Regions from separate parts of the Bradyrhizobium sp. USDA 4503 genome, predicted to be linked through region 3. Evidence: predicted binding sites of a transcription regulator. Region 3 holds the regulator's gene; each other region holds the start of a gene.
The links. Region 3 encodes LexA, which represses DNA repair genes until DNA is damaged. Its sites were predicted from a motif close to TGTTCNNNNTGTGTTCNG; they were not measured.

Region 1 (7,706 bases), 7.3 Mb from region 3:
CCCAGCCGCGCACGACCGGCGGAGCCTCCGCGCGGAGGCGCAGATTGCGCAGGCGCGCGAACAGCATCGGCGCCACGATCTTGCCGACGGTCAGCCGCGACACCCAGGTGCCGGCGCAGAAATGCGGTCCGGCGCCGAACGCCAGATGCGATTGCTTGGGCCGCGTCACGTCGAAACGATCCGGCTCGGCGAAGCGGCTGCCGTCGCGGTTCGCGGCGCCGACGCAAAGGCCGATCTGAAGGTCTTGCGGCAGCGTGATGCCGGAAAGATCGACATCGCGGGTGACGCGGCGCGGATACATGCCGATCGGCGAGATCCAGCGCACCGCTTCCTCGAGCGCGGCCGGCCACAGATCCGGCTTTGCCAGCACGCTGTTCTTCTGCGGCGGGTTTTCCAGGAGGCCGAGCACGAGCGTCAGGATCGCGTCGCGCGGCTCGTTCAGGCCGCCGCCGATGATCACCTTGATGTTGGCGCGGATGCCCTCGATCGGCATCGGCGGATCGGCATTGATCATCGAGGACAGGACCGAAGGATTCGGCTGGCGGCGGTGATCGTCGAGCACCGCGTCGATCGCGGCATCGACCTCGGCGCTCGCCTGCATCGCCTTGCGCTCGATCTCGGCGTCGGCGGCGTAATTGCCCGCGCCGTCGATCAGCGCCTGCGACCACTCGGCGAGGGTTTGCCACGGCATCTTGCGAAACCCGATCATTGCCATCAGGCTGAGCGAGGCCATCGGCGCGGCAAGGGCGGAGAACAGATCGGCCTCTTCGGTCGCCAACAGATCATCGATCAGTTTTTCTGCGATCGCGGTGAATTGCGGCGCCCAATGCTCCTTGATTGTGGCCGGACGGAACGAGGGCTCGATCGCCTTGCGGCCGATCGCATGCTCGGCGCCGTCCTTGCGCATGAAGGTCGGCCCCATCACCTTGTTGACCAGCGAGGCCGGATTATCGGCCGAGTAGGTCGCGGGATCGCGCTCGATCCGCATGATGTCGTCGAAGCGCGTCACCAGCGTCAGCTTCGCGGGCGCGACGAAGACCGCCGGCGCGATCTCGCGCAGCCGGCGGAAGATCGGATAGGGGTCGTCGAGCAGATCCTGATACGCGATATCGGTGACGACAGGCACGGCGCTGGTCATTGGTCCTCCCGGAAGCGCTTTTTCGCCAAGGCTAGCTCCGGGTGCACGATCGCTCAATTCGATGGGATTGATCCGGACCATCGAAATATTCCATGACCTTGTGCTAGGCTGGGCCGCCAGCAATGCGGGAGGTGCAAGGGTGGCGGCCAATTCCTCGATCGATCCGATCGACATCGGGACTCTGCGGACCCTTGTGCTGGTCTATGACCTGCAGTCGTTCTCCGCCGCGGCCAAACGGCTCGACGTCAACCAGTCCACCATCAGCTATGCGATCGAGCGGCTGCGCGGCGCGCTGCATGACCCGCTGTTCGTTCGCAGCGGCAATGGCGTGACGGCGACCAAGCGCTGCGCGACGCTGGTTACCTGGGCGCGGGAGATGATCGGCGAGATCGACGGGCTTGCCTCACCGGCGGAATTCGATCCGGCGACGACGCAGGGCAGCGTGACGATCTCCTGCAACTATCACGAACGCCAGACCCTGATCCCGCAGTTCAGCACGCGGCTGCGCGCCGGCGCGCCGCAAGTCCGTCTCGTCCTGCTCGATGCCGCGGGCCACGGCGATGTCCATCTCAAGCAGAACCAGTGCGACATCGTGCTTGGTCCGGTCGGCATCGCCGGCGAAGGCTTCTTCCGGCGCCATATCCTCACCGACCACTACGTCTGCGTGATGGATCGGGCCAATCCGCTGGCGCGCGGCCGGATCGCGCTGTCGGCCTATGCCAGGGCCGAGCATGTCTTCATCACCCACAGCGGTGAGTGGCAGCCGCTCTATCTCGCGGCGCTGAGGGCGAGGAAGATCGAGATCGAGCCAGTGGTCAGCCTGCCCAACCACGACAGTCTGGAGCGCATCATCACAGGCACCAGGCTCGTCGCGACTATCCCGCATCATCTGGCGCGGGCGATGCGCGGCGGCCTCCATGTCGCTGCGCTGCCGTTCCGCGTGCCGATCTCGATCGACATGCACTGGGGCGCCAGGACGGCCAAATCCGGCTTGCACAAATGGGCGCGCGGCCTGCTGGCCGAGGTTGCGAAGGCCTGCGCCGCCTGAGCAAGGAGCCGGGCTGCAGGTCCAAAGCAAAAGGCCCGCACCGGAGTGCGGGCCTTTGTCCGGCGCGTTGCTGCGCCGAAAGCGTGGGGCGTCAGAACAGGTGGTAGAACACGTAGTACAGAACGCCCGAGATGATCATCGCGGCCGGCAGCGTCAGCACCCAGGCCATCGCGATGTTGCGGATCGTGGCCCATTGCAGGCCGGAGCCGTTGGCGGCCATGGTGCCGGCGATGCCTGACGACAGCACGTGCGTGGTCGAGACCGGCAGGCCGTAGCCGTCGGCCGCCGCGATCGTCGCGGCCGCCGTGATCTCGGCGCAGGCGCCCTGCGCGTAGGTCAGGTGGGTCTTGCCGATCTTCTCGCCGACGGTGACGACGATACGCTTCCAGCCGACCATGGTGCCGAGGCCGAGCGCGATGGCGACGGCGAACTTCACCCAGCTCGGGATGAACTTCGTCGCGGCATCGAGCGAGCCCTTGTACTGGTTCAGCGTGGCGATGTCGGCAGCGGTCAGCTCGGCTTCCTTGTCCTTCATCAGGAAACGGATCGCCTCGGACGCCAGGTACATGTCGTTACGGGTGTTGCCGACCGCGTCAGCCGGGAACTTGGCCAGCGATCCATACTGGGCAACCTGCTGGCCGATGTCGCGCACCAGCACCGCAAGCGACGGAAAGGTGCCTTCGTTGATCTGGTGCTGCGCGACATAGTTGGTCACAGCCGGGCGCGGATTGCCGATCACGTTGTAACCGGCGGCCTTGCCTTCGATGACCTTGCTGGCCGCGGTCGAGTGCGCCGTGAACAGCTCGATCTGGCTCGAGGGCATTGCGCGGTTCAGCGCATAGGCGGTCGGCACGGTGCCGATCAGGATCAGCATGATCAGGCCCATGCCCTTCTGACCGTCATTGGAGCCGTGGAAGAAGCTGACCAGTGTGCAGGTCAGGATCAGGATGCCGCGGATCCACCACGGCGGCGGCTGGTCGCCGACCGGTTCGCCGAACAGCGCCGGCGTCGCGCGCTGCAGCGCGATCTTGAGGAGGTAGAGCAGGCCGGCGGCGAGCGCGAAGCCGAACAGCGGCGACAGCAGCAGCGCCTTCGCGATGTTGGTCGCCTGCGACCAGTCGACGCCCGAGGTGCCGTCACGGCCGCGCAGCAGCGCGTTGGTGATGCCGACGCCCATGATCGAACCGATCAGGGTGTGCGAGCTCGAGGCCGGCAGGCCGAGCCACCAGGTGCCGAGATTCCAGATGATGGCGGCGATCAAGAGCGCGAACACCATGGCAAAGCCGGCACTGCTGCCGACCTGCAGGATCAGTTCGACCGGAAGCAGCGAGACGATGCCGAACGCGACGGCGCCGCTGGAGAGCAGCACGCCGATCAGGTTGAACATGCCCGACCACACCACGGCGACATGCGCCGGCAGCGAGCGGGTGTAGATCACGGTGGCGACCGCGTTCGCGGTGTCATGGAAGCCGTTGACGAATTCGAAGCCGAGCGCGATCAGCAGCGCGACGAACAGCAGGATATACGGCAGGAACGAGGTGATGCGCGTGCCGGTGGCGTCGACATCGGCATAGATGCTGTAGGCAACGAACAGCAGCGCGGCCGCAACCACGCCCAAATAGATAACCCCGGTGAGAGGATGAAAGCCCTTGTCGAGGTCCGGACCCTTTTTCAGGGCGGGCTCGATCGAGCCGGGTAACGCCATATCGCTCATGGTAAACTCCTGTCCCAATGCTCCCGATTTTGATCGATGCATATGACAAGCAATTGAAATCCGGCCCGCGAGCCGCGCCGGTCTCCCGTGGCGGTGGACATCGAGCCGAAGTTTTGTGCAACGCATTGAGCGCGCACGTGGCTTCGCGGCCTCGTGGCAATCTTCAGCAACAAGGATCGCGGATCGCGACGGAAAGCTGCCTGCGTTTCGCAGGACGAGACAATGTGCGGAGGACATCACACTGGCATCCGGCCGGCCGGGCAGCCGGAGAATTAGGCGGACGCCTGCGAGTGGAAGGTTGCGAAATGAGGGAGGGGGATTGAGAGATGAGGTGGCGCGCCGCACGATCGGGGCTAGCAAACCGCGCAGCGCGCCCGCCTCAGGGTACGTCATGGCGTGAACATGACGCCCGATACCTGCGGAACATGCTACCCTACCACGGATCAATTAAAGGTTGTAGGTATTTGTCCGCGGCTTAGAACAATTTCTCGTTGCGATGTGGTTCCTCAGGTTCCGCTGGTTTTACGGAACTCAAGCTGCATCGACTGATCTGCGCAACTGATGTGCTGCGATTTTCAGGTCGTCGATAAAGCGCTGATATTCCAGCGCCTTGGCTTTTTCATCCGGCAGCCGCAACAGATAGGACGGGTGCACAGTGACGAGCACCTTGGTTCCGTCGTGGTCGATCAGATGGCCGCGGTTCTTGTTGATCGGCGTGATCTTGCCGAGCACGCTCTGCGCCGCGGTGGCGCCGAGCGCCATCACGAGGTCCGGCTTGATGGTGGCGAGCTCGCGCTCATACCACTGGCGGCAGGCGCGGATCTCCGGTGTGCTCGGCTTCTGGTGCAGCCGGATCTTGCCGCGCGGCACGAATTTGAAGTGCTTCACTGCATTGGTGACATAGACCTTGCGGCGATCGATGCCGGCTTCCTGCAGCGCTCGATCGAGCATCTGGCCGGCCGGTCCGACGAAGGGGTGGCCTGCGAGATCTTCCTTGTCGCCGGGCTGCTCGCCGACCAGCATCAGCGTTGCGCTTTGCGGTCCCTCGCCGAACACGGTCTGGGTTGCGTCTTTCCACAGCGGGCAGGCGCGGCAATCGGCGGCCTCCTCGCGCAAGGCCGCGATGGTGTCGTGAGCTTGCCTGCCTTGAACTTGCTTGCCTTGAACTTGCTTGCGGGGCATCGGCGTATCCTGCCGCTTCTGCGGCTCGGCCGCCTTGCGTGCGATGAAGGGGCCGCTGGTCATGCGCATTGCGTCTTCGATCAGAGGCTTAATGATCGAGTCCTCGGGCAGGTTCCTCCAATAGGCTTGCGGCATCTCCATCACTTTCAGCCGTGCGGGATTGAAGCGGCCGTTGTCGTGACGCCGCCAGGCCTCCTCGAGCCGGTCCTCGGTCGGCACTTCGGATTTGGCGACGCCCGGCGTGATCGAGATCGCGTGCCCGTCCCAATGTGCGCAGACGTCGGGGGTCAGGATCGACCACGGCATGTCGGCGAAGCGGCCGGCGAAGAACGGCGCGGCAAGCTCGACGATGTGATGCTCCGGCTCGAACCAGGCGACGTAATGAGCCGTCCGCTCGCGGCCGATCTCGCGGAAGCGCAGATGCGCATGCATCCTGTCGATATCGACATAGACCGCGCGCGCCATCGCGTGGACCTCGGCGATATCGGGATCATCGGTCGCACTGAGCAGATCGTGACGGCTGCGCAGCCGCCACAGCAGGCGATAGAGCAGGGCAAAGCGTTCGTCACTGCGATGCAGGATCGCGGCCTTTGCGAGCTCGACGAATTTGGCCGACACATTGAACCGCGCCTGCGGCGTATCCGGCAATTCATTCACGCAGGATGCCGACGACAATTCGTCGTCGCTGCGTACGGTCCATGTGATCTCCGCGGGCTTCACATCGTTCAGCGCCAATCGCCGCGCGGCCTTGCGCCAGCCCTCGAAATCGGTGTCGTTGTCGAGCACGATGATGCGCATGCGATTGCTCCGTTTCCGTCACGCCGTCATTTTCGGGGCCTGCGTGCCTGACTTGCGGAAGATCAGGGCCTGTCCGGTTCGGCGGCTGCTGAATCCCATTGATTCCACTCATGAATCGATGATCTCACCAATCCGATTGACTCCGTGGGCCCTGTTAGCTTTATATTAGAACATATCATGAACAAATGAGCCAGTCCCTGGTTCTCTGTTCAGACCAGTGACGGCCTCAAATTTTGGTTGGAAGGAGCGGCGCATATGCCGGAGCGCGATCAGCAAAAGTGGTCGCCGGTTTTGCGTCCGATCGCGCTCCTCTTTTTTAAGAAAGGCGCATGATCTTGTCGCCAAACCGCTCACACTTTGGCGGATCATGCGCCGCCGCACGCATAGGTACGCTTGCGTCTCTGCGCGGCAGCATCGCGCGTATCGAGGCGTCATCGGATGCGGCGATGCCGAACCGCGTCGCGCTCGGCCATGCCGGCGCGGATGCGATGCTGCGCGGCGGGCTTGCGCCGGCGGCATTGCACGAGGTGTTCGCGGCCGGCCATCAAGGCGGCGCGGCGACCGGCTTCATTGCGGGGCTCGCCGGACGGCTGTCGGCACGCAAGCCGCTGGTCTGGGTGCGGCAGGATTTTTCCGATCGCGAAAACGGCGCGCTATCGATGCGCGGGCTTGCCGGGCTCGGCCTCGATCCGCGCCTCTTGGTCACGGTGCGCGCTGCCGATGTCGATAGCGGCCTGCGCGCCGCGGCCGACGCGCTCGCCTGCGATGCGCTCGGCGCGGTCGTGCTCGAGGTCTGGGGCCAGGCGCGCCAGCTCGATCTCGTCGCCAGCCGCAAATTGACCCTGGCCGCGCAGGCCTCCGGCGTCACCGCGCTGGTGCTGCGGATCGCGGCAACCCCGATCCCCTCGACCGCGGAGACGCGCTGGATCGTGCGCGCGGCGCATTCGCCGCCGGGCAATGCCGCGAGCGTGTGGGGCGCGCCGCGCTTCGAGGCCGAACTCGTGCGCAATCGTCATGGCCCTGTCGGGCGATGGATCATGGAATGGAAATGTGATGAGTGCCAATTCAGTGAACCGTCGGCGTATCCTCAGCCTGTGGCTGCCACGCCTGCCCATCGACCGCATCAAGCGCAAGCTCGCGCAGGACATCGCCTCGCAAGTTGATGCACGGGAGGTGGCAGGGCTCCCTCTCCCGCAAGCGGGAGAGGCGAAGAAAGCAGAACTCCCCAGCGTCGTCGTCACAAAAGACCACAACGCGATCCTGCTGCATGCTGTCGACGAGGCCGCGGTGCGCGCCGGGCTGTCGATCGGGCTGCCGCTCGCCAATGCGCGGGCGATCTGTCCGGAGCTCACGGTCTATGATGCCGATCCCGCCGCCGATCTGAAGACGCTGAACGACATCGCCGACTGGTGCGATCGCTTCACGCCGCTGGTCGCGCTCGATCTGCCTTACGGTCTGTTTCTCGACATCACCGGCTGCGCGCATCTGTTCGGCGGCGAGCGCGCGCTGCTGCAGACCGTGACGGGGGCGCTGAGCCGGCGAGGCTTTGCCGTCAGCGCGGCGATTGCCGGCACCTCGATCGCGGCGCGTACGCTGACGCGCACCGCCTCGGGCAAGATTGTCCCCGATAGCGAGGAAGCGGCGGCGGTCGGCCCGCTGCCGGTGTCGGCGCTCGGTGCCGATGCCGCTGTCACCACCGGCCTGCGCCGCGCCGGCTTGAAGACCATCGGCGATGTCGCCTCGCGCGCGCCGCATGAAATCTCGGCGCGGTTCGGTGCGGCCTTCACCACCTTGCTCAGCCACGCGCTCGGGCAGGGCGATGCCCC
Region 2 (7,706 bases), 3.6 Mb from region 3:
CCGTCATATTCGATGGTGAGCTTGTAGCGGGGCATCAGCTGAGTCGCGCAGGCGGCTTCAGCGGCGTGCCGCGCAGGAAATCCGCCGCCTTCATCGGCGCCTTGCCGGCGCGCTGCAGTTCGAGGATCCGGATCGCGCCGTCACCGCAGGCGATCGCGAAATTGTCGTCGAGCACATCGCCCGGTGCACCCGAGCCTTTCGCCAGCTCGCAGCGCAGGATCTTCAGCCGCACCGGCTCGCCTTCGCCGGCAAGCTCGCACCAGGCGCCGGGAAACGGCGAGAGCCCGTGAATGTGCCGCAGCACCATATGCGCCGGCTGTGTCCAGTCGATCCGCGCCTCGGCCTTCTCGATCTTGGCCGCATAGGTGACGCCGCCTTCGCTCTGCTTCGTCAGCTGCAAGCCGCCGCGCCCGAGCGCGCCCATCGCGCGCACCATCAGGTCGGCACCGAGCGGCGCCAGCGCATCGTGCAGGTCGGATGCCGTCATGCTGTCCGTGATCGGCAGCCGCTCGGCCATCGCGACGTCCCCGGTGTCGAGGCCGACATCCATCTTCATCACCATCACGCCGCTCGCGGCATCGCCAGCCATGATGGCGCGGTTGATCGGCGCGGCGCCGCGCCAGCGCGGCAGCAGCGAGGCATGCAGGTTGAAGCAGCCGAGCTTCGGCGCGTCGAGAATGGCTTGCGGCAGGATCATGCCATAGGCGACGACGACGGCGGCATCCGCGTCATGCGCGCGAAACTCCTCGAGCGCTTCCGAGGTCTTGAGGGTCTTCGGCGTCAGCACGGGAATGCCGAGGCGGCGCGCCTCCTGCTCGACCGGCGTCGGCTGCAATTGCAGGCCGCGCCGCCCGCCCGGCTTCGGCCCGCGGGTGTAGACCGCCACGACCTCATGGCCATGGGCTACGAGCTCCAGCAGCGTCGGCACCGCGAAATCGGGCGTGCCCATGAAGATCAGGCGGAGAGGCATGCGATCGATTTCTTCCGAGAATATGCGGCGTTACTCCGCCGCGCGCTTGGCGGCCTTCTCGAATTTCTTGAAGACGCGGTCGCGCTTCAGTTTCGACAGATAGTCCACGAACAGCACGCCGTTGAGATGATCGATTTCGTGCTGGATGCAGGTGGCGTAGAGCCCTTCCGCATCCTCCTCATGCACCGTGCCGTCGAGATCGGTGAATCGCACGCGTACCCGCGCCGGCCGCTCGACCTCCTCGTAATATTCGGGGATCGACAGGCAGCCCTCTTCGTAAACCGACAGCTCCTCCGAACGCGCAATGATCTCCGGATTGATGAAGACGCGCGGCTTCGCCGTGGTCTCGCCGTTCTCGTCGCGCTTGGCGAGGTCCATGGTGATCAGCCGCAGCGGCTGCGCGACCTGGATCGCCGCCAGCCCAATGCCGGGCGCGTCATACATGGTCTCGAGCATGTCGTCGGCCAGCTTGCGGATCTCCGGCGTCACCTTCTCGATCGGTTTCGACACCAGCCGCAACTGCTTGTCCGGCAGGATGATAATTTCTCTTAATGCCATGGCGGCGATTTAAGCTGCTGACTTCATGGGGTCAATGCGCTCAGGAACCCGTTAGGACAACGTTAACCACGTTTCTTCACTCCGCATTAACCCGGAAAATCAGGGATGCATTTCCCATAAGCGTTCCCTCTTCGTTCGCGCCGGGCCGCGAATCGGCTACAACTGCCGGCATGAACGAGATTCTCCTCACGATTGGCGACCTTCCCGTCCGTGTCTCCGACGCCTTGATCGGCCTTGGGGCGCTGGCGCTGATCCTGTTGTTCGCCATTGCGCTGGTGATCGCACGCGCCAGCCAGCGCGGCGCGGAACTCGCAATGGCCCAGGCCATCCGCGCCGACGAACTGGAGGAGCGCCTCGCCGACATGCTGCGGGCCCAGAGCGAATCCTCCGGGCGGGTCGATGCCAAGGTTGATACTATGGCGCAGGCACTGGCCGGCCGCCAGGCCGAGATGGCCCGCGCCGTCAACGAGCGGCTCGATTCGGTGACCCACCGGGTCGGCCAGTCGATGGAGCAATCGACCCGCAACACGATGGATTCGCTGCGCGTGCTGCACGAGCGGCTCGGCATCATCGACCACGCCCACAAGAACCTCAACGAGCTCACCACCCAGGTGACGACGCTGCGCGACGTGCTCGCCAACAAGCAATCGCGCGGCGCCTTCGGCCAGGCGCGGATGGAGGCGATCGTCCAGGACGGCATGCCGAAGGGCTCGTTCGAGTTCCAGTACACGCTGACGTCGGGCAAGCGGCCGGACTGCGTGGTGTTTCTGCCCGACCAGCGCCCGCTCTGCATCGACGCGAAATTCCCGCTCGAGGCCATGACCGCGCTGCACGATGCGCGCAGCGACGAGGAGCGCAAATTCGCCAGCCAGCGGCTGCGCGCCGACGTGCTGAAGCATGTCAGCGACATCGCGGAGAAGTACCTGATCCCTGGCGAGACCCAGGACACCGCGCTGATGTTCGTGCCGTCGGAATCGGTCTATGCCGAGATCCATGACGGCTTCGACGACGTGATCCAGAAGGCCTATCGCGCGCGCGTCGTGCTGGTATCGCCCTCGCTCTTGATGCTGGCGATCCAGGTGATGCAGCAGATCCTGAAGGACGCCCGCATCCGCGACGCCGCCGACCAGATCCGCAACGAGGTGATGCATCTCGGCGACGACCTCGGCCGCCTGCGCGATCGCGTGCTCAAGCTGCAGACCCATTTCGGCCAGGTGAACGAGGACGTCAGGCAGATCCTGATCTCCGCCGACAAGATCGAGAAACGCGCCGGCCGGATCGAGGAACTCGACTTCAGCAAGTCCGAGACCCCGATCGAGGTCCCCCGCTTCGTCAAGCCCGCCCCCGACCTGTTCCCCGCCCCGCGCAAGCTGCAGGCAGGGGAGTAGCCACCTCGCCCCGCTTGCGGGGAGAGGTCGAAATTCGCGCATCGCGCGAATTTCGGGTGAGGGGGAGCTTCCGCACATTGCACCCGTCATAATTCGCTGAGAAAGCCCCTCACCCCAACCCTCTCCCCGCGAAAGAGCGGGGAGAGGGAGCCAAGGCAGCTGCGGTCGAATCTGCTAACAGAGGGACATGACCGCGCCCGAAGTGACCGCGACCCAATCGGAAAAGAATCCCCCCGCCGCCACCTCCTGGCGCGACAGTTTTGCGGTGTATCTGCAGCCGCGGGTGCTGATCGTGCTGCTGCTGGGCTTCTCCTCGGGGCTGCCGCTGGCACTGTCGGGCTCGACGCTGCAGGTCTGGATGAAGGAGGCCGGGGTCGATCTCGGCACCATCGGGCTGCTGGCGCTGATCGGCACGCCCTACACGCTGAAATTCCTCTGGGCGCCGCTGGTCGACGCGCTGCATGTTCCGCTGTTCACGCAGATGTTCGGCCGCCGCCGCGGCTGGCTGCTGTTCTCGCAGCTGCTGCTGATCGCGGCGATCCTGGTGCTGGCGATGGCCGATCCGGCGCGATCGCCGTGGTTCGCGGCCTTCGCCGCGCTGCTGGTCGCAACCGCATCGTCGACGCAGGACATCGTGGTCGATGCCTTCCGCGTCGAAAGCCTGCCTGAAAGCGAGCAGGCCGCCGGCATGGCGTCCTATGTCGCGGCCTACCGCGTCGGCATGCTGGTCTCGACCGCAGGCGCGCTGTTCATCGTCAGCGGCTTCGAGTCCGCTGGCCTCGTGCGCCTGTCGGCCTGGATGTGGGGCTATGTGGTGATGGCCGCGCTGGTCGTGATCGGCATCGTCACCGCGCTTGCGGCGACCGAGCCGACGCAATCGAAGGGCGCGGAGGCGGCGACGCATGCGCAGAACGCGGCCGAACGCGTGCTACATGCCGCGCTCGGCGCGTTCTCCGAGTTCCTCAGCCGCAAGGACGCCTTCGCGGCGCTCGCCTTTGTGGTGCTGTTCAAGTTCACCGACGCGTTTTCAGGCACCATGACCGCGCCGTTCGTGATCGACATCGGCTTTTCCAAGGTCGATTACGCGGCGATCGTGAAAGGCGTCGGCCTTGCCGCGACCCTGATCGGCGGCTTTGCCGGCGGCTTCGTGGCGCGGCGCTATTCGCTCGCGACCAGCCTCTGGATCGGCGGCGTGCTGCAGGCGGTCGCCAATCTCTCATTCTCCTGGCTCGCCCATGTCGGCGTCGATCAATGGGCGCTCGCGCTTGCGATCACCGCGGAGAATTTCACCAGCGCGATCGGCACCGTGATCTTCGTCGCCTATCTGTCGGCGCTGTGCCGCAATCCGCTGCACACCGCGACCCAGTACGCGCTGCTCACGGCGCTCGCCGCGGTCGGCCGCACCTATCTGTCGTCAGGCGCCGGTTATGTCGCCAAGGCCGTCGGCTGGCAGATGTTCTTCGTGATCTGCGTGCTGGTCGCGATCCCGAGCCTGATCCTGCTCGCCTGGCTGCAGCGGCGCGGGCATTTCGACGAGCTGGGGCCGGTGCGGGTTTAGTCGCCTGTAGCCCGGCTTGACCGGGTGAATCCGCCCTGTATTCCGGAGGCGTCCGTAATTCAGCGGGGAAGCGGCGGAACCACTCTCTCCGCGCGTCGTCCTGGCGAAAGCCAGGACCCATTACCCCAAATGCGAATTGTTGCGCGATGTCGAGGCCACGATCCATCCGACAAGCAAGGCCGGTGATTATGGGTCCTGGCCTTCGCCAGGACGACGATGAGGATGGGTCGCAACTCAAGAAACAGCGCGGTGTCATTACCCGCGCATCCAGGCGATGACACCGTAACCGAGGCACGATCCTACTTCGCCACTACGCTCCACTTTGTGACGATGGCTTCGCTCATCTCGCCGGCGTCCTTGGCGCAGGCGACTTCGTCGACCCTCACCGAGATTTCCTTGCCGGAGAGGCTTTTGAGTTGCGCGGCCTGGGCGTCGTTGGTCGGAATCAGCTGGAAGGTTTCCGGCCCGGTCTCGAGATTGCACAGACCGTTCGGCGGCGGCAGGCGGCGCGGCTCGCTGGTGATCTGGTAGGTCGCGACGCGCTTGCCGCGGTTCTTGGCGTCACGCACCTTCATGACACCGAGCTCTCCCGACAGCACGTCGCCGGCGTGGATCATCTTGCCGGGCTTCTGCGGGGCGTCGGCCTGCTGCGCGAGCGCGCAAGGCGCGGCGAACGTTGCCGTCAGAAGCGCAAAGCCCAAACGTACGCCGAACAAGCGTACGCCGAATCGGTGTGCCGTCATTGTCAGTGGTTCCGTATCTTGATTCGTCAGAGCGTGAATGACCGTCCCCGAATCGGCATCCACCCTACCATTTTGTTTTGGTGCGATCTTTTCGGATTGTGACCGATCGCTTGGCGCCTGACGCGTGCTCGGCGCCAGCATCGCGCGCTAGAACAGCGTCCGCTGCCGCATGGCTGCAGATAGCGTACCTTCATCGAGGTAATCAAGCTCTCCGCCGACCGGCACGCCATGCGCCAGCCGCGTCACCCGCACATTGGCCTCCGACAACAGGTCGGTGATGTAATGCGCGGTGGTCTGGCCGTCGACGGTCGCATTGAGCGCCAAAATGATCTCGCTGACCTCAGGCGCATGCGCGCGTGCCACCAGCTGATCGATGGTGAGATCCTGCGGACCGACGCCGTCGAGCGGCGACAGCGTTGCGCCGAGCACGTGATAGCGGCCATTGGTCGCATTGGCGCGTTCCAGCGCCCAGAGGTCGGCGACGTCAGCGACCACGACGATGATCGAGGGATCGCGGCGCGGATCGGTGCACACGGTGCAGGGGTTTTGTGTATCGATGTTTCCGCAGGTCTTGCAGACCTGGATCTTGTCGATCGCGACCTGCAGCGCCGCGGTCAGCGGCGTCATCAGGGCTTCGCGCTTCTTGATCAGATGCAGCGCCGCGCGCCGCGCCGAACGGGGCCCGAGGCCCGGCAGCCGCGCCAGCAACTGGATCAGGCGTTCAATCTCGGGGCCGGCAACGCTTGCAGCCATTTAAGTCGGACCAAATCCCGGCGGCAGGCCGAGCCCGCCGGTGAGCGCCATCATCTTCTCCTGCATCGCGGTCTCGGCCTTGCGGCGTGCATCGCCATGCGCGGTGACCAGGAGATCCTCGAGCACCTCGCGTTCCTCCGGCTTCATCAGCGACGGATCGATCTTGATGCCCTTCACTTCCATCTTGGCGGTCATGCGCACCGTGACCAGGCCGCCGCCGGAGATGCCTTCGACCTCGACATTGCCGAGCTGTTCCTGCATCTCCTGCATCTTGGATTGCAGCTGCGCTGCCTGCTTCATCATGCCGAGAAAATCAGCCATGCGTGCGTCCCTATAGCCAAATATCAATCGTCGTCGCTGTCGGAAGTTTCAATCGGGTCTTCGCCTGACGCATCCGAAACCGGAACCTCGGCGGCAAGGCGGCGAACCTCGACCACCTTGGTGCCGGGGAAGCGCGCCAGCACCTCCTGCACGCGCGGATCGGCCTCGGCGGCGCGCTGGTGCTCGCTGCGCGCCAGTTCGTTCTGCGAGCGCACCGTGGGCTGGCCGGCCTCGTTGGAGATGATCACGGTCCAGCGCCGCCCGGTCCATAGTTCGAGCTTGCGCGACAGATCGGTGACCAGCGCGCGCTGCGACTTCGGCTCGAGGGCGATCTCGAGCTGGCCGTCCTCGATGCGCACCAGCCGCACATCGGCTTCCAGCGCACTCTTCATCATGATGTCGCGCTTCTCGCCGGCGAGCGCGATCAGTTGCGGAAAGCTTGATATCCGCAGCGCCGGCGCGGCATCGGCGACCGGCGCTGCCATCTGCGGACGCGCGGCGAGATCGCCGCGCGGCGCGGCCTGCGGCGTGCGCACCGGCGCCGACGGCATGGCCGACATCGCCGAGCTCGGTGCGCCGCGTGACGGTGACGACGCGGCGGAACCCGACGTCGCGGGCGCAGCGCCACCGCCATTCTGCTCGATCATCCGGATCGCCTCATCCGGCGTCGGCAGATCGGCGACATAGGCAATCCGCACCAGCACCATTTCGGCGGCAGCGGCCGGGCGTGTCGCGGTCTGCACCTCGGCGATGCCCTTGAGCAGCATCTGCCACATCCGCGACAGCACCCGCATCGACAGCTTGGCGGCGAACTCGCGCGCCCGCACCCGCTCGGTCTCGCCGAACGCGACATTGTCGGCCGTCCCCGGCACGAACTTCACGCGGGTGACGAAATTGACGAACTCGGCAAGGTCGGACAGCACCACGACCGGATCGGCGCCCACGTCATATTGCGCGCGGAATTCGGCGAAGGCGGCGGCGATATCGCCGCGCGCCAGCTGTTCGAACAGGTCGATCACGCGGGTGCGGTCGGCGAGGCCGAGCATTTGCCTGACCGCGTCGGCCTTTACGTTGCCCGCGGCATGCGCGATCGCCTGGTCGAACAGCGACAGCGAATCGCGCACCGATCCCTCGGCCGCGCGCGCGATGATGCCGAGCGCCTCGGGCTCGACCTCGACGCCTTCCTTGGCCGCGATGTTGCCGAGATGCTTCATCAGCACGTCGGCTTCGACGCGGCGCAGATCGAAGCGCTGGCAGCGCGACAGCACCGTGATCGGAACCTTGCGGATTTCGGTGGTGGCGAACACGAACTTGGCGTGCTCCGGCGGCTCCTCCAGCGTCTTCAGGAAGGCGTTGAAGGCCGCCGTCGACAGCATGTGGACTTCGTCGATGATATAGACCTTGTAGCGCGCGCT
Region 3 (7,706 bases):
GATGAGCTTCGCAGGCTCATTCGCCCCTCGCGCGACTGGCGAGCTTACGTGGAATTGACCACGGTGAAGCGCGAAGGGTTCCAACGCCGTTCGCCTGGGCAACCCGTTCAGCTGATGATCCAGCGTCTTAGGGAGCCCGGACCATGCCGTCATTCCGCAACGAACTCCATCTCAACGATTCGGAAGTTGCCCTTGCGCTCGAGGGCGAAGAGCGCCGCCAGCAAGACGGCGTCGAGCTGATTCCATCGGAGAACTACACCTACCCCGAGGTGCTCGAGCTGCTGGGATCGGTGTTCACCAACAAGTATTCCGAGGGCTATCCGGGACGCCGCTATTACGGCGGCCAGGAATTTACTGACCAGATAGAGAACCTTGCCCGACAGCGCGCTTGCGCGCTGTTCCGCGCCGAACATGCCAACGTTCAGCCTCTGTCCGGGTCGCCAATGAACCAGGCCGTGTATCTCGGCCTGCTGCAGCCCGGCGATACGATATTGGCGATGGACCTGTCACACGGCGGCCACCTCACTCATGGCGCGCCGGTGTCGCACATGGGGCGGCTCTTCAACTTCGCCCGCTACAAGACGCAGCCGTCAAACGGCGGCGCCATCGATTTCGATGAGCTCCGCTCCATGGCCCGGCACGTCCGCCCGAAGCTGGTGCTGTGCGGCTACAGCTCTTATCCGCGCGATCTGGATTATGCGTCCTTCAAGAGCATCGCCGATGAGGTGGGTGCACTGACCATGGCCGACGTCAGCCATTACGGCGGCCTGATCGCCGGCAATGCCTTGCGCAATCCGCTCGATGCGGGTTTCGACGTGATGACGACGACATCGCACAAGACGCTTCGCGGGCCGCGCGGCGGCATCGTTCTCTGTCGCCGGGAGTTCGCCGGCAAGATCGACGCGTCGGTGTTCCCGGGGCTGCAGGGAGGCCCGCATATGAACGTTGTGGCCGGAACCGCGGTCACGCTGAAGAAGGCATCGACGTCCGATTTTCAGGCCTATGCAAGACTGGTCATGCGCAACGCGAAGGTCCTGGCCGAAGCGTTGATGGAACGCGGCATGTCGTTGATCACCGGCGGAACCGACAATCACATGATGGTCGTGGATACCGTGGCCAGCGTCGGCGTGGACGGCGGCACGGCCGAGAACATCCTCGACGCCGTCGGGATCACCGCAAACAAGCAGATCATTCCCGACGATCCGCGTCCGCCGCTCAAGCCGAGCGGCATTCGCCTCGGGACGCCGGCGGCGACCACGCGCGGCATGGGCGAGCCCGAAATGCGCCTGATCGCCGAACTCATTGCGGAGTCCCTCCGGTCGAAGGGAGATGCAGAGGTCGTCAAGCGACTGAGGTCGAACAGCGTCGAGATGTGCCGCGCCTTCCCCGTTCCGGGGATCGCGCCGTCCTCATAGGCGGCCGAGCCGCGTTCCTGTTCCGCGTCCGTCGCGTCACTCGGCAGGTCGTGAAGGTTCCCAGGGGAAGGACCGGAACGGAAATCGATGCTGTTCGTTGGACCGCATGATCTCGAAAGACGGAGCGTCCCCGCCGTGACCCGGAAAACCTTGCAAGCACGCTCGGAACAGGCGCTCGTCGTCATCATTCTCAGCACCGGTGCGCTGATCGGTTACCTCGGCTTGGCGCTGTCCAGGCTGTGAGAGCTACGTCCGGCGGGCACCAAGCCACCGCGGGCGTCAGGCCGCGGCAAGCATCAAGTCGCTTGGTGCGCTGAAAGCTCGTGCGTGCGTGCCACTGAGTTGCCCGACGCGGCAAGCCAAGCCCCGCAGCAAAAATATAGGGTGAAAAGAGCAAGGCTCGGACAGATCATGTCGCGAGAATACGGATGTTTGACGCACAAGCGACGACGCCCGCCGTCGTCCCGGCGAAGGCCGGGACCCATTACCCCAAATCTCAATTGTTGCGCGACGCTGGGGCCACGATCCCATTCCTGATCAAATGCGGTGGTTATGGGTCCCGGCCTTCGCCGGGACGACGGTGGTGTGCGCGGGAACAGTCTCGCGATGAATGCAACGCCACGTACAATCCACACACCGGTCACTGAAATCGAGGACATTGCCGCCTGCCCGCAATTCTCGTACACGGTTTCACGCAATGACCTCGCAATTCACTCCCAACTCCGTCGACGTGCTGCTGTTCGATATCGGCCGCGTCGTGCTCGACATCAACTTTGACAGGGTGATGGCGCGCTGGGCGCAGCATGCCGGCTGTGTGCCTGCCGAGCTCGCCACGCGCTTTGTCGTCGACGACAGTTTCAAGCATCACGAGATCGGCCGGATCGACGACACGGCGTTCTTCGAAAGGCTGCGCCAAACGCTCGGCATCGACATCACGGACGCCCAGTTCCTCGAAGGCTGGAACGCGATCTTCACCGGCGAGATGCCGGGCATCGCCCCGCTGCTCGCGGCGGCCGCCAAGCGGATGCCGCTCTACGCCTTCTCCAACACCAATCCGGCCCATGTCGCGCATTTCTCGGTCACCCACGCCGAGCTGCTCAGCCATTTCCGCAACGTCTTCCTGTCCTCGAGCATCGGCTTCCGCAAACCCGACGCCGAGGCCTATGATCATGTGGTAAAAGCCATCGGCGTGCCGGCGTCGCAGATCCTGTTTTTCGACGACCTAGCCGCCAATATCGAAGGTGCGCGGGCGCGCGGCCTTCATGCTATCCACGTGACATCGACGGATGACGTGGCAAGGGCTTTGACCGCACTTGGTATTGAAACTTAGGAATTGAGGAGCTCTGAGCGTGGCCCTGATGCCGGTTGCCGATGCCCTGTCCGCCGTCCTCGCCGGCGCCGAACCGCTGCCGGAGGAGATGGTCGCGCTCGATGCCGCCTACCACCGCACGCTTGCGCACGACCTCGCGGCGCTCCGCACCCAGCCGCCGCAGCCGATGTCGGCGATGGACGGCTATGCAGTGCGCGCCGCCGATGCGGCCGATCTAAAGGCCCGGCTCAAGGTGATCGGCGAAGTCGCCGCCGGACGGCCGTTCGAGCGGACGGTCGGCGCCGGCGAGGCGGTGCGGATCTTCACCGGCGGCGTGATCCCCAATGGCGCCGACGCTGTGATCATCCAGGAAGACACCGCCGTCGACGGCGACCACATCACGATCTCGGAGGCCGCCAGCGTCGGGCGGCACATCCGCCCGGCTGGGGTCGACTTCCGTGAGGGCGAGGTGCTGCTCGCCGGCGGCAGCCGCCTGTCCGACCGCGCGCTGTCGCTGGCGGCCGCCATGAACTATCCGGAACTTGCGGTGCGCCGCCGCCCGAAGGTCGCGGTGCTGGCGACCGGCGACGAGCTGGTGATGCCGGGCTCGCAGCCCGGCCCCGGCCAGATCGTCTATTCCAACGGCTACGCGCTGCGGGCGCTGGCGCGCGCCGAGGGCGCCGAGACCGTCGACCTCGGCGTTGCCGCCGACACGGTGGAGGCGACCACGGCCGGTATCCGCCGGGCACGCGAGGCCGGCGCCGATGTCCTCATCACGACAGGCGGCGCCTCGGTCGGCGACCACGATCTCGTCAAGCGGTCGCTGGAAGCCGAGGGGGTCGAGATGGCGTTCTGGCGGATTGCGATGCGGCCCGGCAAGCCGATGATGCATGGCCGGCTCGGCGCGATGCGGGTGATCGGCCTGCCGGGCAATCCGGTGTCGTCCTATGTCTGCGCCTTCCTGTTCCTGGTGCCGTTGATTCGGGCGCTGAGCGGCCGGAAAGTGATTCATCATCGCCGCGCGAGCGCCCTGCTCGGCCGCGACCTCGCCGCCAACGACCAGCGCGAGGACTATCTGCGTGCACGGCTCGAAGCGCGCGAGGACGGCACGCTGATCGCAACGCCGGTGACGCAGCAGGACTCGTCGCTGCTCGGGAATCTCGCTGCGGCACGGGCACTTCTCGTGCGCCCGCCGTTCGCGGCGGCGGCCGTCGAAGGCAGCGAATGCGAGATCCTGACACTGCCCGAATAGGGTTTTCGCGCCCCGCCGATTGTGCGTTGCCCGACACGTTCACCGGAAATTAAGTGGTTGCGGAACACATATCGAACATATAGTGTCCGTTCATGATTTGTTTCGAGTACTGGTGTCTACATTCGGGAAGCTGCATGGAAGCAGGTGCATTGAGCACATGCTCCTGAGGTCAGGCCCGGCCTGCAGGCCCCACCAGAAGAGTCTCGGAATCGAACGACGCTATCAACCGGGGGAATACTCGAGATGCTCACGCGCAAACAGTACGAACTACTGCGTTTCATCAATGAACGTCTGAAAGAGGCCGGCGTACCGCCCTCCTTCGACGAGATGAAGGATGCGCTCGACCTGCGCTCGAAGTCCGGTATCCACCGCCTGATCACTGCGCTGGAGGAGCGCGGCTTCATCCGCCGCCTGCCGAACCGCGCCCGCGCCATCGAGGTCATCAAGCTGCCCGAACTCTCGGCCGGCGGCGGCAACGGTCGCCGCGGCTTCACGCCCAGCGTCATCGAAGGCACCCTCGGCCGGCGCGCCAGCACGCCGCCGATTGCCGAGGACGACGGCAACCGTCCGGTCGCGGTCCCCGTGATGGGCCGGATCGCCGCCGGTACGCCGATCGAGGCGCTGCAGACCCGCAGCCACACCATTAGCGTGCCGCCCGACATGCTCGGTGCCGGCGAGCACTATGCGCTCGAGGTGCGCGGCGACTCGATGGTCGATGCCGGCATCCTCGACGGCGACATGGCGCTGATCCAGCGCAACGACGTCGCCAATACCGGCGACATCGTGGTGGCGCTGATCGACGAGGAGGAAGCCACCCTGAAGCGCTTCCGCCGCCGCGGCGCATCGATCGCGCTCGAGCCGGCCAACACCGCCTATGAAGTGCGCATCCTGCCGCCGAACCGGGTCCGCATCCAGGGCAAGCTGATCGGCCTTTATCGCAAATACTGAACTGCAAATACTTGCGGCGGCCGGGAACGAGCAACACGTCGGATCGTTCCTTGCATGATAGCGTAGCGTACGGCCTGCCCGATGCGCTCCGATACCTCTCGCGCAGCGTCGCGTGTTTGTGATCGGAGCGATCTCGGACCAGTCGTACAATCGCCCAGAAACGAGCAGACGCTCGTTCGCTATCGTCCACTCTGGTAGAGGCCCTAATGCCTCAAGGAGAGGCACGGGTCGCTACCTCGAAATGAGGAGCCATCCGATGTGTGACTATAGTCTGCACGCCGTGGCATCGCGCCCCGCCATTGTCGGAGAGACGCTGATCACGACGACGTTCCGCGGCACGTCGACCCGCGGCTTTGCTTCGGAGAACGATCCCACTGTCGCGGTCTGCATGCTGCCGGGCACCGAGCTCGCTTTCGCCGAGAACGTTCGCTACGACAGCCGCTGGATCTGGACCAAGACGCTGAACTATCGCGTCGGCGTGTTCAACGAAGTCGAGCCCGACGTGCCTGATCGGCATCATGACGCGGTCGAATTCCCCGACGGCAGCCATGTGCTGGTGACCCAGCTGGTCGAGGGACAGCGCGTCAGCGTGCTGCAATTGCCGGCGCTGCATCCGCCGGTCGAGCAGAAGCCGAAGGTTGTGGAGCGGCGGCCCTCCGCATTCGCAACCCTGTTTTTGGGTTGAGCGCATCGTCGCCGCGGAATGAGCTGTTCGGCGGCGGATGACCTAAGCAATTTCGGGCGACCCCGGACTCCCGCTTCCGGGGCGCAGAAGGAGATTTGCGTCGGCCGGCACCTTGGCGCATCATCGGGCACGGAGGACGTGCGCGGTGGTCGATAAGGTCACATGGCAAAAGGCTGGACGCGTCACGGAACCGGGCCGCTACATGTTCCGGTTCGGTTGGCTGACGGTAACGGCCGACGACCTGAAAGTCTGGGAGCAATTTCCCGAGGCTTCCTTCACCCTCGTCAAGAAGCCCGACGCCGGCCCCGACTCCGACGAATACCATCTCGGCCTGTTCGAGTTGCCGAGCAGCCCCTCGCCGGACCACGGCTAATCCTCGCTAATCATCGCCCTGCAGATCGGTCTCGGCCGGCGTCGCATCCACCGCAGGCCGCGGCGCGGCGGCGGGCGCGCGCAGCGTCGTTTCGCTCTCGCCGTCGCCGGGAACCGCCGGCGACCACGGCCGGTCGATCCCGCCGGGCTTGACCGCATCGACGGCGTAGCCGTCCCTGATCCTTCGCAGCACCAGCGCGCCGTGGCGGCGCAGCCGCTCGGCATCGATCACCGATGCCGCGCAGCCCTGCGGCGCCGGCCGCGCCGTCACGATCAGGGCTGCGCGCTCGCAGTCGTCCGCCAGCGCCTCCGGCCGGGTCGCCAGCGCGACGAAGACGCCGCCGGGTCCCTGGGTCACGCAGCCGCCGGCATCGCACGAGACGCCCTCGCCGAGCGACGCATCGGTGGCGGTGCGCGCGTCGGCGTCCGCCGCCAGCCACTCCTTGACCAAAAATGCATCCTTGGCGCTGTGCATCAGATGCAGCCACCCGTCACCGCCACGCACCGCGACGTTGCGGCCGTCGCCGGAGATCAGCACGTCCGGCTGCGGCACTTTGAGCGCCCAGACCGAGGCCACCAGCAACAGCGCCGCGCCTGACCAGCGCAGCGGCGTGCGCAGCAGCCCGAGCAGGATGATGCCGGCGCTCGCTGCGATCAGCGGCCCGATGCCGAACGCCGCCATGCGGCCGACCGCGCCCGGGAGTGCGGCGACCCATTGCGTCACCAGGATCATCCAGTCGATGCCAAGACCCATGATCGCCCAGAACACGCCGTCGAAGCCGAACGGCATGGCGACGAGCCCCAGCAGGCCGGCCGGCATCACGACCGCCGACACGACAGGCATCGCCGCAAGGTTGGCGAGCAGCCCGTAGGGCGTCACGCGGTGGAAATGGAACGCGGCATAGGGCGTCGTCGCCAGCCCCGCCACCAGCGAGGCCAGCATCAGCATCGTGAGCTCGCGGCCGCCCCACAGCGCAACCCGCGCAGTTGCCGAATGGTCGGGCGACGCCAGCAGGTTCGGCAGCCCGATCTGCACCAGCGCCACCAGCCCGAGCGTTGCCGCAAACGACATCTGGAAACTGGGATGCACCAGCGCCTCCGGCGCGATCGCGAGCACGATCAGCGCCGCCACCGCCAGGGTCCGGAAGGTGATCGCGCGGCGGTCGACGATCACGGCGAGCAGCACCACGGCGGTCATGAAGAACGACCGCTGCGTCGCGACCTCGGCGCCCGACAGCAACAGATAGAACGCCGCGGCGACCAGCGCGGCCGCCGCCGCCCATTTCTTGATCGGATGCCCCGCCGTCAGCGCCGGAAACAGCGCGAGCAGCGCGCGCACCGCGAAGAACACGACGCCGGCGACCACGGCCATGTGGTAGCCGGAGATCGACAGCACATGGCCGAGCCCCGAGATGAACATCGCATCGTTGACCGGCGTCGAGATCGCATCGCGCCGGCCGGTGAGCAAGGCGGTCGCGATCGCGCGCTGGTCGCCGTCGAGCGTGGTGCGAATCCGCGCGTCGATGGCGTCGCGCAGGCCCTGCATGAAGGCGGCGTAGCGCAGCGCAAAGCCGCCGGTCGCAGGCGGCTCCCTGGTCTTGACCGCGCCCATCACGAAGCCGGAGGCGCCGATGCCCTGGAAATACAGGTCGCGGCCGAAATCATAGGAGCCCGGGCGCTGCGGCCCGAGCGGCGGCAGCAGCCGTGCCTTCAATTCAACGAAGC
Region 4 (7,706 bases), 3.5 Mb from region 3:
AGCAGCGGCCGGTCGAGGCGGAGCAGGCCTATCGCGAGGTGATCGCGCGCGATCCGGTCTACCGCGGCGTTTGGCTCAACCTCGGCAATGTGCTGAGCGATCAGAAAAGGCACGAAGCGGCCGCCACGGCCTATCGCCGCGGACTTGCCACGGATCCCGACAATGCCGGACTGCATTGCGGCCTTGGCGCGGCGCTCTATCGCCAGGGCTTGCTGGAGGACGCAATCCTGCACTACCGCCGGGCGATCGCACTCGAGCCCGGCAACATTGCGCCGCAGCGCCTGCTGGCGATGGTGCTGCACGAGGCGGGCGAGCGCGAGGAGGCTGTCCGCATCTATCGGCAGGTCTCGGCCCGCGACCCGTCCGATCACGTTATCCTCAACAATCTCGGCGCCGGCCTGTTCGAGCTCGGACAGGTCGACGACGCCATCGCCTGCGCCGAGCTCGCGCTCGCGCTCAAGCCGGACTACGCCGCCGCGCACACCAATCTCGGGATCATCTTCGAGGCGCAGAATCTGGTCGAGGCGGCGGTCGCGGCGCATCGGCGCGCCATCGAGCTCGACCCGCTCTATGCCAAGGGCCACGCCAATCTTGCGGTCGCGCTGCGCAACGCCGGCGAAATCGACGCCGCGCTAGTGGCCTCGCGCCGCGCCATCACCCTCGATCCCACGCAGCCACTGGCGCATTACAACCACGCCCATTTCCTGCTGATGAACGGCGAGTTCGAGGAGGGGTTCGAAGAGTATCAGTGGCGGCGCAAATCCAAGATGCTCAGCGACGGCGATCCGGTGTTCGACGAGCCGGAATGGCAGGGTGAGCCGCTGGCGGGACGCACGCTGCTGCTGTTTGCCGAATACGGGCTCGGCGATGCCATCAATTTCGTCCGCTATGTGCCGATGCTGGCGGGCAGGGGCGGCCGGATCATCCTGCAAGTGCAGCCGGCGCTGGTCGCGCTGCTGCGGCCGATGCTGCCCGATGTCGCGGTGTTCGCGCGCGGCGAGCCGCTGCCGCCGTTCGATCTGCAACTGCCGCTGCTGAGCCTGCCGCGGATCTTCCGCACCACCGTCGAGACCATTCCTGCAGCGATATCCTATCTGCGGGCGGATGCCGTCAAGCTCGCGCGCTGGCGCGAGGCGCTCGCCGGCGTGACCGCGCTGAAGGTCGGCGTGGTCTGGGCCGGCAATCCCAGGCACAAGGGTGACCGCCAGCGCTCGCTGCCGGCGGACGCCGTGCTGCCGCGGCTGGTCACATCAGGCGTGCAGCTGTACAGCCTGCAGAAGGAGCCGCGGCCGGACGATGCTCCGGTGCTGCGGGGCCTTGGCGCCGACATCATCGACCTCGCGCCGACGCTCGGCGATTTCGCCGACACCGCGGCGGCCGTCTGCGCGCTCGATCTCGTCATCGCCGTCGACACCTCGGTGGCGCATCTCGCCGGCGCGCTCGGCCGCCCGGTCTGGATGCTGTGTCCCTATGCGCTCGACTGGCGCTGGCTGCGCGATCGCGCCGACACGCCCTGGTATCCGACCATGCGGCTGTTCCGCCAGGACAGACCGCAGGCCTGGGATCGCGCGCTGGCGCGCGTGTCGGACGAACTCGCGCGGCTCGCCGGCGGCGAGCGCGAGTTGCTATTGCCGGCACGTTTAGTGCGTTGACCGGCCATCACCCCGCACTCATCCCCTGCGCGCCGCCGAGCAGCTTCACGTTGAGCCGGCCGCCGTCGAACAGCATCTCGTTCAGCGCTGCGCCGATGTCGTCAGCAGTGACATCCTGGCCTCCCCCGCGGGCGATGCTGGCCTGAGCGATGCGGCGCATCAGCTCCTTGATGAATGCGGCGCTGACCCCGGCGGTGCGCTGCACCGCTGCGTCAACCACGGGCGGTTCGAGCGGCAGGCCCTTGCCGTACAGTCGGATCAGCTTGCCGCGCCCGGTCTCGTCGGGCACCGGCACCTCGATGGCCTGGTCGATGCGGCCGGGCCGGCCGGCCAGCGCGCCTTCCAGCTCCTCGGGCCGGTTGGTGGTCAGCACGAACAGGATGTCGCAGTCCTCCTTCAGGCCGTCCATCTCGTTGAGCAGCTTGTTGAGCAGCGATTCTTCGCACGGTCCGCCCATGTCCTCGCGGTCGCGTGCGATCAGGTCGACGTCCTCGATCACGACCATGGTCGGCTGCAGCAGCCGCGCGAGGCTCATATAGGCGCCGAGCAGGCCGACCTGCTCGGCGGTGATGATCAGTGTGGTGTGATCCGGCAGGTTGGTGGCGAGATAGCGAATGGTGTGGGTCTTGCCGGTGCCGGGCGGGCCGTAGAGCAGGATGCCCTTGCGGGTCGACTGCCCGAGCTTGCGCAACAGATCGCGGCTTTCGACGAAGTCGAGCACGTTGCGGTCGAGCAGCCGCAGCGTCCGGTCCGGCAGGATCACGTCATCGCGCGCGACCGTCGGCAGGCGATGCACGGTCACGCCGCGGGCGCGGCCGCGATAGTCGGCGGCATCCTCGAGCGACAGGATCTTGCCGCGATAGGATCGTGCCGCGTGCACGGCCGCTTCCAGCTCGGCAAAGGTCCGCTGCACCAAGGCGTTTCCGGCGACGCCTGCGGGCACCGCGAGCTCGATCCGCAAGCCCGGCTCGGTCTGATAATCACGATGGTAGCTGAGCAGCACCGCGTAGCGCAGCTCTCCGGTTTGGCATAGCCACAAGCCATTGGTCAGGCATTTCACCGACTCAGGCTCGCCAACGTCGACGTCGTGATACTGCGGCGGCGCGATCGGCGGCGCGTTGCGGCTGTTCTCCATCAGCGAGGCAATCGCGAGGGTCTCATAGCGGTGTTGCTCATGAATGCCGAAGAAATGGATCGGCACATCGAACAACCTGTCGATCGCGATCTGAACGTCCGCTCGCATGTGACCGGGAAATTGTCGCGACCGGGTCATGATCTGATTGCGCGGCGTCCCGGCAAAATGCCAATCGAGCGCCATGAAGGCATATCTGAACTCCTCGCTCGGTAGATTTTCCGAGCTTGCCCGCGCGGCGATCAGGCAGTTGCCGCACAGGCAGACTGTCCGGCGGATGAGAAACACGTCGGTGACGGGCTCCAGCGCGCCACAGAGATCGCACGGCCGGGCCGCGTCGGCGGCCGATGCGGTGATCAGCAATGGATGCCCGTTGTTGCGGATCAGCTGTTGGGCGGACTCCAGCAGTGCCTTGGCCACCGTCGCGGGATAGGGGCCGCATGCGAATCCGTTCTGGGCCTCGATTCGCGCGGTGACGGCAACAGCCTCTTTCCGGGACTTGCCGAATACCGTGCGCAGCAGGTTGCGCATGAATTCTATCGGTGTCTCGTCGTCATCATGGATGAAGAGCCTGACCGGACCGTTCTCGGCAAAAACGTCGTGCATGAAACCCCCGAAACGCAATTGGGAACAAAAGAACAAAGTAAGAACATCACGGCGGCTCCTGCGCGTCAAGCGAAAGATTCTGCGGTCTCACCCCTGACGTGTAGTGAGCCGGCCGGGAACGCGCACTGGAAGTGTAAACGCGGCTCAACGCCTGTGACGATTGTGTTGCGGCAAATGCCAAGAGATGGCCGTCACAGCGGCAAACTTCCGACACACCATCGGGGCGAAAAGGAGTATCCGACATGGCGCGAGCGCGAGAGCAGATTCCTCCCAAGGGTTTGCGGTCGCGCAGTTATTTTATGAGGCCCTCGTGTCGCACAAACTTCGCCTTGCGCTGCTTCTCGTCTTCACCTTGTTCGTCTCTCCCGCGCTGGCGCAGCCGGCCGCCAAGCCGGCGCCGCCGCAACCCGCTACCGGCGACGCGCTGACGCCCGAGCAGGCGAAACGTGCGCTCGACACGCTGCAGGACGACAAGAAGCGCGGCGAGATCATCAACACGCTGCGCGCCATCGCCAATGCCTCGCCGCAGGCGGCGGCCCAGCCGGCGCCTGCGCCGGAGCAGCATTCGCCGATCCCGCTCACCGCCGACAGCCTCGGCGCACAGCTGTTGCTGATGGTGTCCGAGCAGGTCGGCGAGATGTCGCGCGAGGTCGCCGACGTCGCGCGCACGCTGACGCATTTCCCGGCGTTCTACTACTGGTTCGTGCGTACCGCCAACGATCCGGTCGCCTATGGCCTCCTGATCGATATCGCCTGGAAGCTGGCGCTGGTGTTCGGCTGCGCGCTGGCCGCCGAATGGGTGGTGTTCCGCCTGATCAAGCGGCCGGTCGCGTTCCTGGAAGCGCGGCTGCCGCAGACCGCGCGCATGCCGGTGCAGACGCTCGCCATCGTCGATCCGCCGTCGTCGGTTGCCGACGTCACGCCGGCGCCCGAGTTGCAGCGGCGCCGGCTCAGCCTGGCGCGGGCCTGGCAGTCGCTGGTCCGGCTGCCCTTCGTGCTTGGGCGCCTTTTGCTCGAATTGCTGCCGGTCGTCGTGTTCGGCGGCATCGCCACCGCGCTGCTCGGCACCGAGATCGGCGATCAATCGACCACGCGGCTCGTGATCCTGGCCGTCGTCAACGCCTACGTGTTCTCGCGCGTCCTGATTTGCGCGGTGCGCGCGCTGGCGGGGCCGTTCGGCCTGTTCCGCGTCCGTGCCGAGACCGCGGCCTATATCGAGATCTGGGCCCGGCGCATCGTCGCCGTCGGCGTCTCCGGCATCGCCTTTGCCAATGTCGCGCTGCTGCTCGGGCTGCATCGCGCCGGCTATGCCGCGCTGATCCGGCTCGTGATGCTGGTCGTGCATCTGTTCGTCGTCGTCATCATCCTGCAGTGCCGCCGCCAGGTCGCCGACGCCATCCGCGCGCCGGCCGATCGCACCGGGCTTGCGGCGCGAACGCGCAACCGTCTCGCGGCGCTCTGGCATGTGCTGGCGATCGCGCTCGACCTCGCGCTGTGGGCAGTGTGGGCGCTCAACATCCGCAACGGCTATTCGCTGCTGCTGCAATATTTCGTCGGCACTGTCGCGGTGCTGCTGGTTACCCGCCTCGTCACCATGGTGGTGCTGAGCCTGATCGATCGCGGCTTCCGCATCAGCCCGGAGCTGATCCAGCGCTTCCCGGGGCTGGAGACGCGCGCCAACCGCTATCTGCCGCTGCTGCGCAAGGTGGTCACGGCGGTGATCGCCTTCATTGGCTTCGTCGCGCTGCTCGAGGTCTGGGGCGTCGATGCCATCGTCTGGTTCTACGGCGGCCAGATTGGAAGCCGCCTGATCTCGGCGCTGGTGACGATCGGCATTGCCGCGCTGGCCGCGGCCGTGATCTGGGAAGTCGCCAATGCGCTGATGGATCGGCAGATCGAGACCCTGTCGCGCGACGGGCATTACGCCCGCGCCGCGCGCTTGCGCACCTTTCAGCCGATGCTGCGAACCGCGCTGTTCTGCATGATCGTCGCGGTGGTCGGCCTCACGGCGCTCAGCGAGATCGGCGTCAATGTCGCGCCGCTGCTCGCCGGCGCCGGCATCGTCGGCATCGCGATCGGCTTCGGCTCGCAGAAGCTGGTGCAGGACCTCATTACCGGGCTGTTCCTCCTGATCGAGAACACCGTGCAGGTCGGTGACAACGTCACGGTGTCGGGCCTCTCGGGCGTGGTCGAGAACGTCTCGATCCGCACCATGCGGCTGCGCGCCGGCGACGGCTCGGTGCACGTCGTGCCGTTCAGCGCGGTGACCACGATCACCAACTCCAGCCGCGGCGCCGGCAATGCCGCGGTCAGCGTCAACGTGTCCTACAAGGAGGACACCGACCGCGCCGGCGAGGTGCTGAAGGACATCGTCGCCCAGATGCGCCAGGAGACGGCGTATCGCGCATTCATTCGAGGCGACCTCGAATTGTGGGGCGTCGACAAGGTCGACGGCTCGGTCGTGACCATCGTCGGCCAGATCCGCTGCACCGATAGCGGACGCTGGGCGGTGCAACGCGAGTTCAACCGCCGCATGAAACGGCGCTTCCAGGAGGAGGGCATCGAGATCGCCTCGATGGGCCAGACCATCCTGATGCAGCTTCCTCCACCCTCCGAGCCCGATACCAACGCCCAGCCGCGCCGCGCGGCGGGCTGATCCGGCGCTCCGCTTCACCTCGCCCCGCTTGCGGGGAGAGGTCGAATTCGAGTGAAGCTCGAATTCGGGTGAGGGGGAGTCTCCGCGAGAGTATCTGCTTCCGTGTGTGCGAAGGCAGCCCGAGCCAACCAGCGGGAATGCTTGCCGGCGCGTCTCATGGTTGCGACACGTCTCGCGACGGTGAGACGCCGCCAGCCTTGCCAAGCCCGCTGACCGGCGCGCAGCCGGCCGAAATCCGGCCGTTCTCACCCATTCCCTGCGACTTCCTCCGCTGGCACAGCGCTTGCTGATCGTCATGCAATGCGCGGCAAGACGCATTGCACGACTGAACCCAACGCGAAGGAAGGAAACGCACATGGAGCTTGGATACTTCACCATGCCCTCGCACCCGCCGGAGTGCGGATTGAAGGAGGGCCACGACTGGGACCTGCAGACGCTGCGCTGGCTCGACGAGCTCGGCTACCAGGAAGCCTGGATCGGCGAGCATCACACCGCACCCTGGGAGCCGCACCCGTCGCCCGACCTGCTGGTGGCGCAGGCGCTGCTGCAGACCAAGAATCTGCGCATCGGGCCCGGCGGCTTCCTGCTGCCGTATCATCATCCCGCCGAGCTCGCGAACCGCGTTGCGATGCTCGATCATCTCTCGAACGGGCGCCTCAACTTCGGCGTCGCGGCCTCGGGCCTGCCCAGCGACTGGGCGATGTTCAATGTCGACGGCATGTCGGGCCAGAACCGCGACATGACCCGCGAGGCGCTCGAGATCATCCTGAAGATGTGGTCCGAGCCGGGACCCTGGACGCACAAGGGCAAGTACTGGACAGTGAGCAAGCCGGACACGATGTTCGACTTCCTCAAGCCGCACATCAAGCCGTTGCAGGGGCCGCATCCGCCGATCGGCGTCGCCGGCCTGTCGAAGAATTCGGACACCTTGAAGCTCGCCGGCGAGCGCGGCTTCATCCCGATGAGCCTCAACCTCAACCCGGCCTATGTCGGCAGCCACTGGGATTCGGTCGAGGCCGGCGCCGCCAAGACCGGCCGCAAGCCGAGCCGCAAGGACTGGCGGCTGGTGCGCGAGGTGTTCGTGGCGGATACCGATGAGGAGGCGTGGAAGCTGTCGACCGGCGACATGATGGGCCGGATGATGGGCGAGTACTTCCTGCCGCTGCTCGGCCATTTCGGCTTCAAGGACTATCTGAAGCACGCGCCCGACGTGCCCGACAGCGACGTCACCGTCGAATATTGCGCACGCCGGAATTGGATCGTCGGCTCGCCCGCGACCGTCACCGAGAGGATCGAGAAGATCTACCGGGAGGTCGGCGGCTTCGGCGTCCTCTGTGTGTTCGGCTTCGACTACAAGCACAAGCCGGAAGCCTGGCGGCACTCGCTGGACCTGCTCAAGAACGAGGTGATGCCGCGGCTCAAGCATCTCGGAGCCGAGTTCGAGAAGGCTGCATGACAGCTGCGCGGGGTGCGGGGCTTGCCTCGCACCCCGCCTCGCATATCTTGAACGAAGTGTTTTTACCGAAGCATGATCCGGCGGATCATGCTCAGACAGGGTTTGCGGCATGACGGTCGACGCACAGAGTTTCAAGCAGGCGATGCGCCATTGCGCGGGCGCCGTCGCGCTGGTGACGGTCGGCTCGGAGACCGGGCAGCGCAC

Region 1: a site for LexA is predicted at 6,047-6,064, ahead of ACVMIH_RS41540 (ImuA family protein). Genes of this name have one in related genera too.
Region 2: a site for LexA is predicted at 1,650-1,667, ahead of ACVMIH_RS24845 (DNA recombination protein RmuC). Genes of this name have one in related genera too.
Region 4: a site for LexA is predicted at 3,419-3,436, ahead of ACVMIH_RS24505 (ATP-dependent Clp protease adaptor ClpS). Genes of this name have one in related genera too.

The regions. Positions count from the first base shown of each region.
Region 1 covers NZ_JBSRXS010000001.1:8,860,863-8,868,568, forward strand. The annotation lists gene ACVMIH_RS41520 (cytochrome P450) at 1-1,138, opposite strand, end outside; gene ACVMIH_RS41525 (LysR family transcriptional regulator) at 1,278-2,186, shown strand; gene ACVMIH_RS41530 (inorganic phosphate transporter) at 2,278-3,900, opposite strand; gene ACVMIH_RS41535 (UdgX family uracil-DNA binding protein) at 4,432-5,880, opposite strand; gene ACVMIH_RS41540 (ImuA family protein) at 6,210-7,043, shown strand; partial or broken gene ACVMIH_RS41545 (Y-family DNA polymerase) at 6,934-7,706, shown strand, end outside.
Region 2 covers NZ_JBSRXS010000001.1:5,156,516-5,164,221, forward strand. The annotation lists gene truA (tRNA pseudouridine(38-40) synthase TruA) at 1-35, opposite strand, end outside; gene fmt (methionyl-tRNA formyltransferase) at 35-970, opposite strand; gene def (peptide deformylase) at 1,001-1,528, opposite strand; gene ACVMIH_RS24845 (DNA recombination protein RmuC) at 1,699-2,916, shown strand; gene ACVMIH_RS24850 (AmpG family muropeptide MFS transporter) at 3,104-4,474, shown strand; gene ACVMIH_RS24855 (hypothetical protein) at 4,774-5,217, opposite strand; gene recR (recombination mediator RecR) at 5,365-5,970, opposite strand; gene ACVMIH_RS24865 (YbaB/EbfC family nucleoid-associated protein) at 5,971-6,291, opposite strand; gene ACVMIH_RS24870 (DNA polymerase III subunit gamma/tau) at 6,315-7,706, opposite strand, start outside.
Region 3 covers NZ_JBSRXS010000001.1:1,599,782-1,607,487, forward strand. The annotation lists ZMP/ZTP riboswitch at 22-107, shown strand; gene ACVMIH_RS07685 (serine hydroxymethyltransferase) at 144-1,415, shown strand; gene ACVMIH_RS07690 (hypothetical protein) at 1,503-1,658, shown strand; gene ACVMIH_RS07695 (HAD family hydrolase) at 2,113-2,745, shown strand; gene ACVMIH_RS07700 (molybdopterin molybdotransferase MoeA) at 2,765-3,976, shown strand; gene lexA (transcriptional repressor LexA) at 4,220-4,924, shown strand; gene ACVMIH_RS07710 (hypothetical protein) at 5,181-5,609, shown strand; gene ACVMIH_RS07715 (hypothetical protein) at 5,755-5,982, shown strand; gene ACVMIH_RS07720 (ComEC/Rec2 family competence protein) at 5,989-7,706, opposite strand, start outside.
Region 4 covers NZ_JBSRXS010000001.1:5,094,205-5,101,910, reverse strand. The annotation lists gene ACVMIH_RS24510 (tetratricopeptide repeat protein) at 1-1,652, shown strand, start outside; gene ACVMIH_RS24505 (ATP-dependent Clp protease adaptor ClpS) at 1,660-3,390, opposite strand; gene ACVMIH_RS24500 (mechanosensitive ion channel family protein) at 3,701-6,046, shown strand; gene ACVMIH_RS24495 (LLM class flavin-dependent oxidoreductase) at 6,402-7,502, shown strand; gene ACVMIH_RS24490 (flavin reductase family protein) at 7,612-7,706, shown strand, end outside.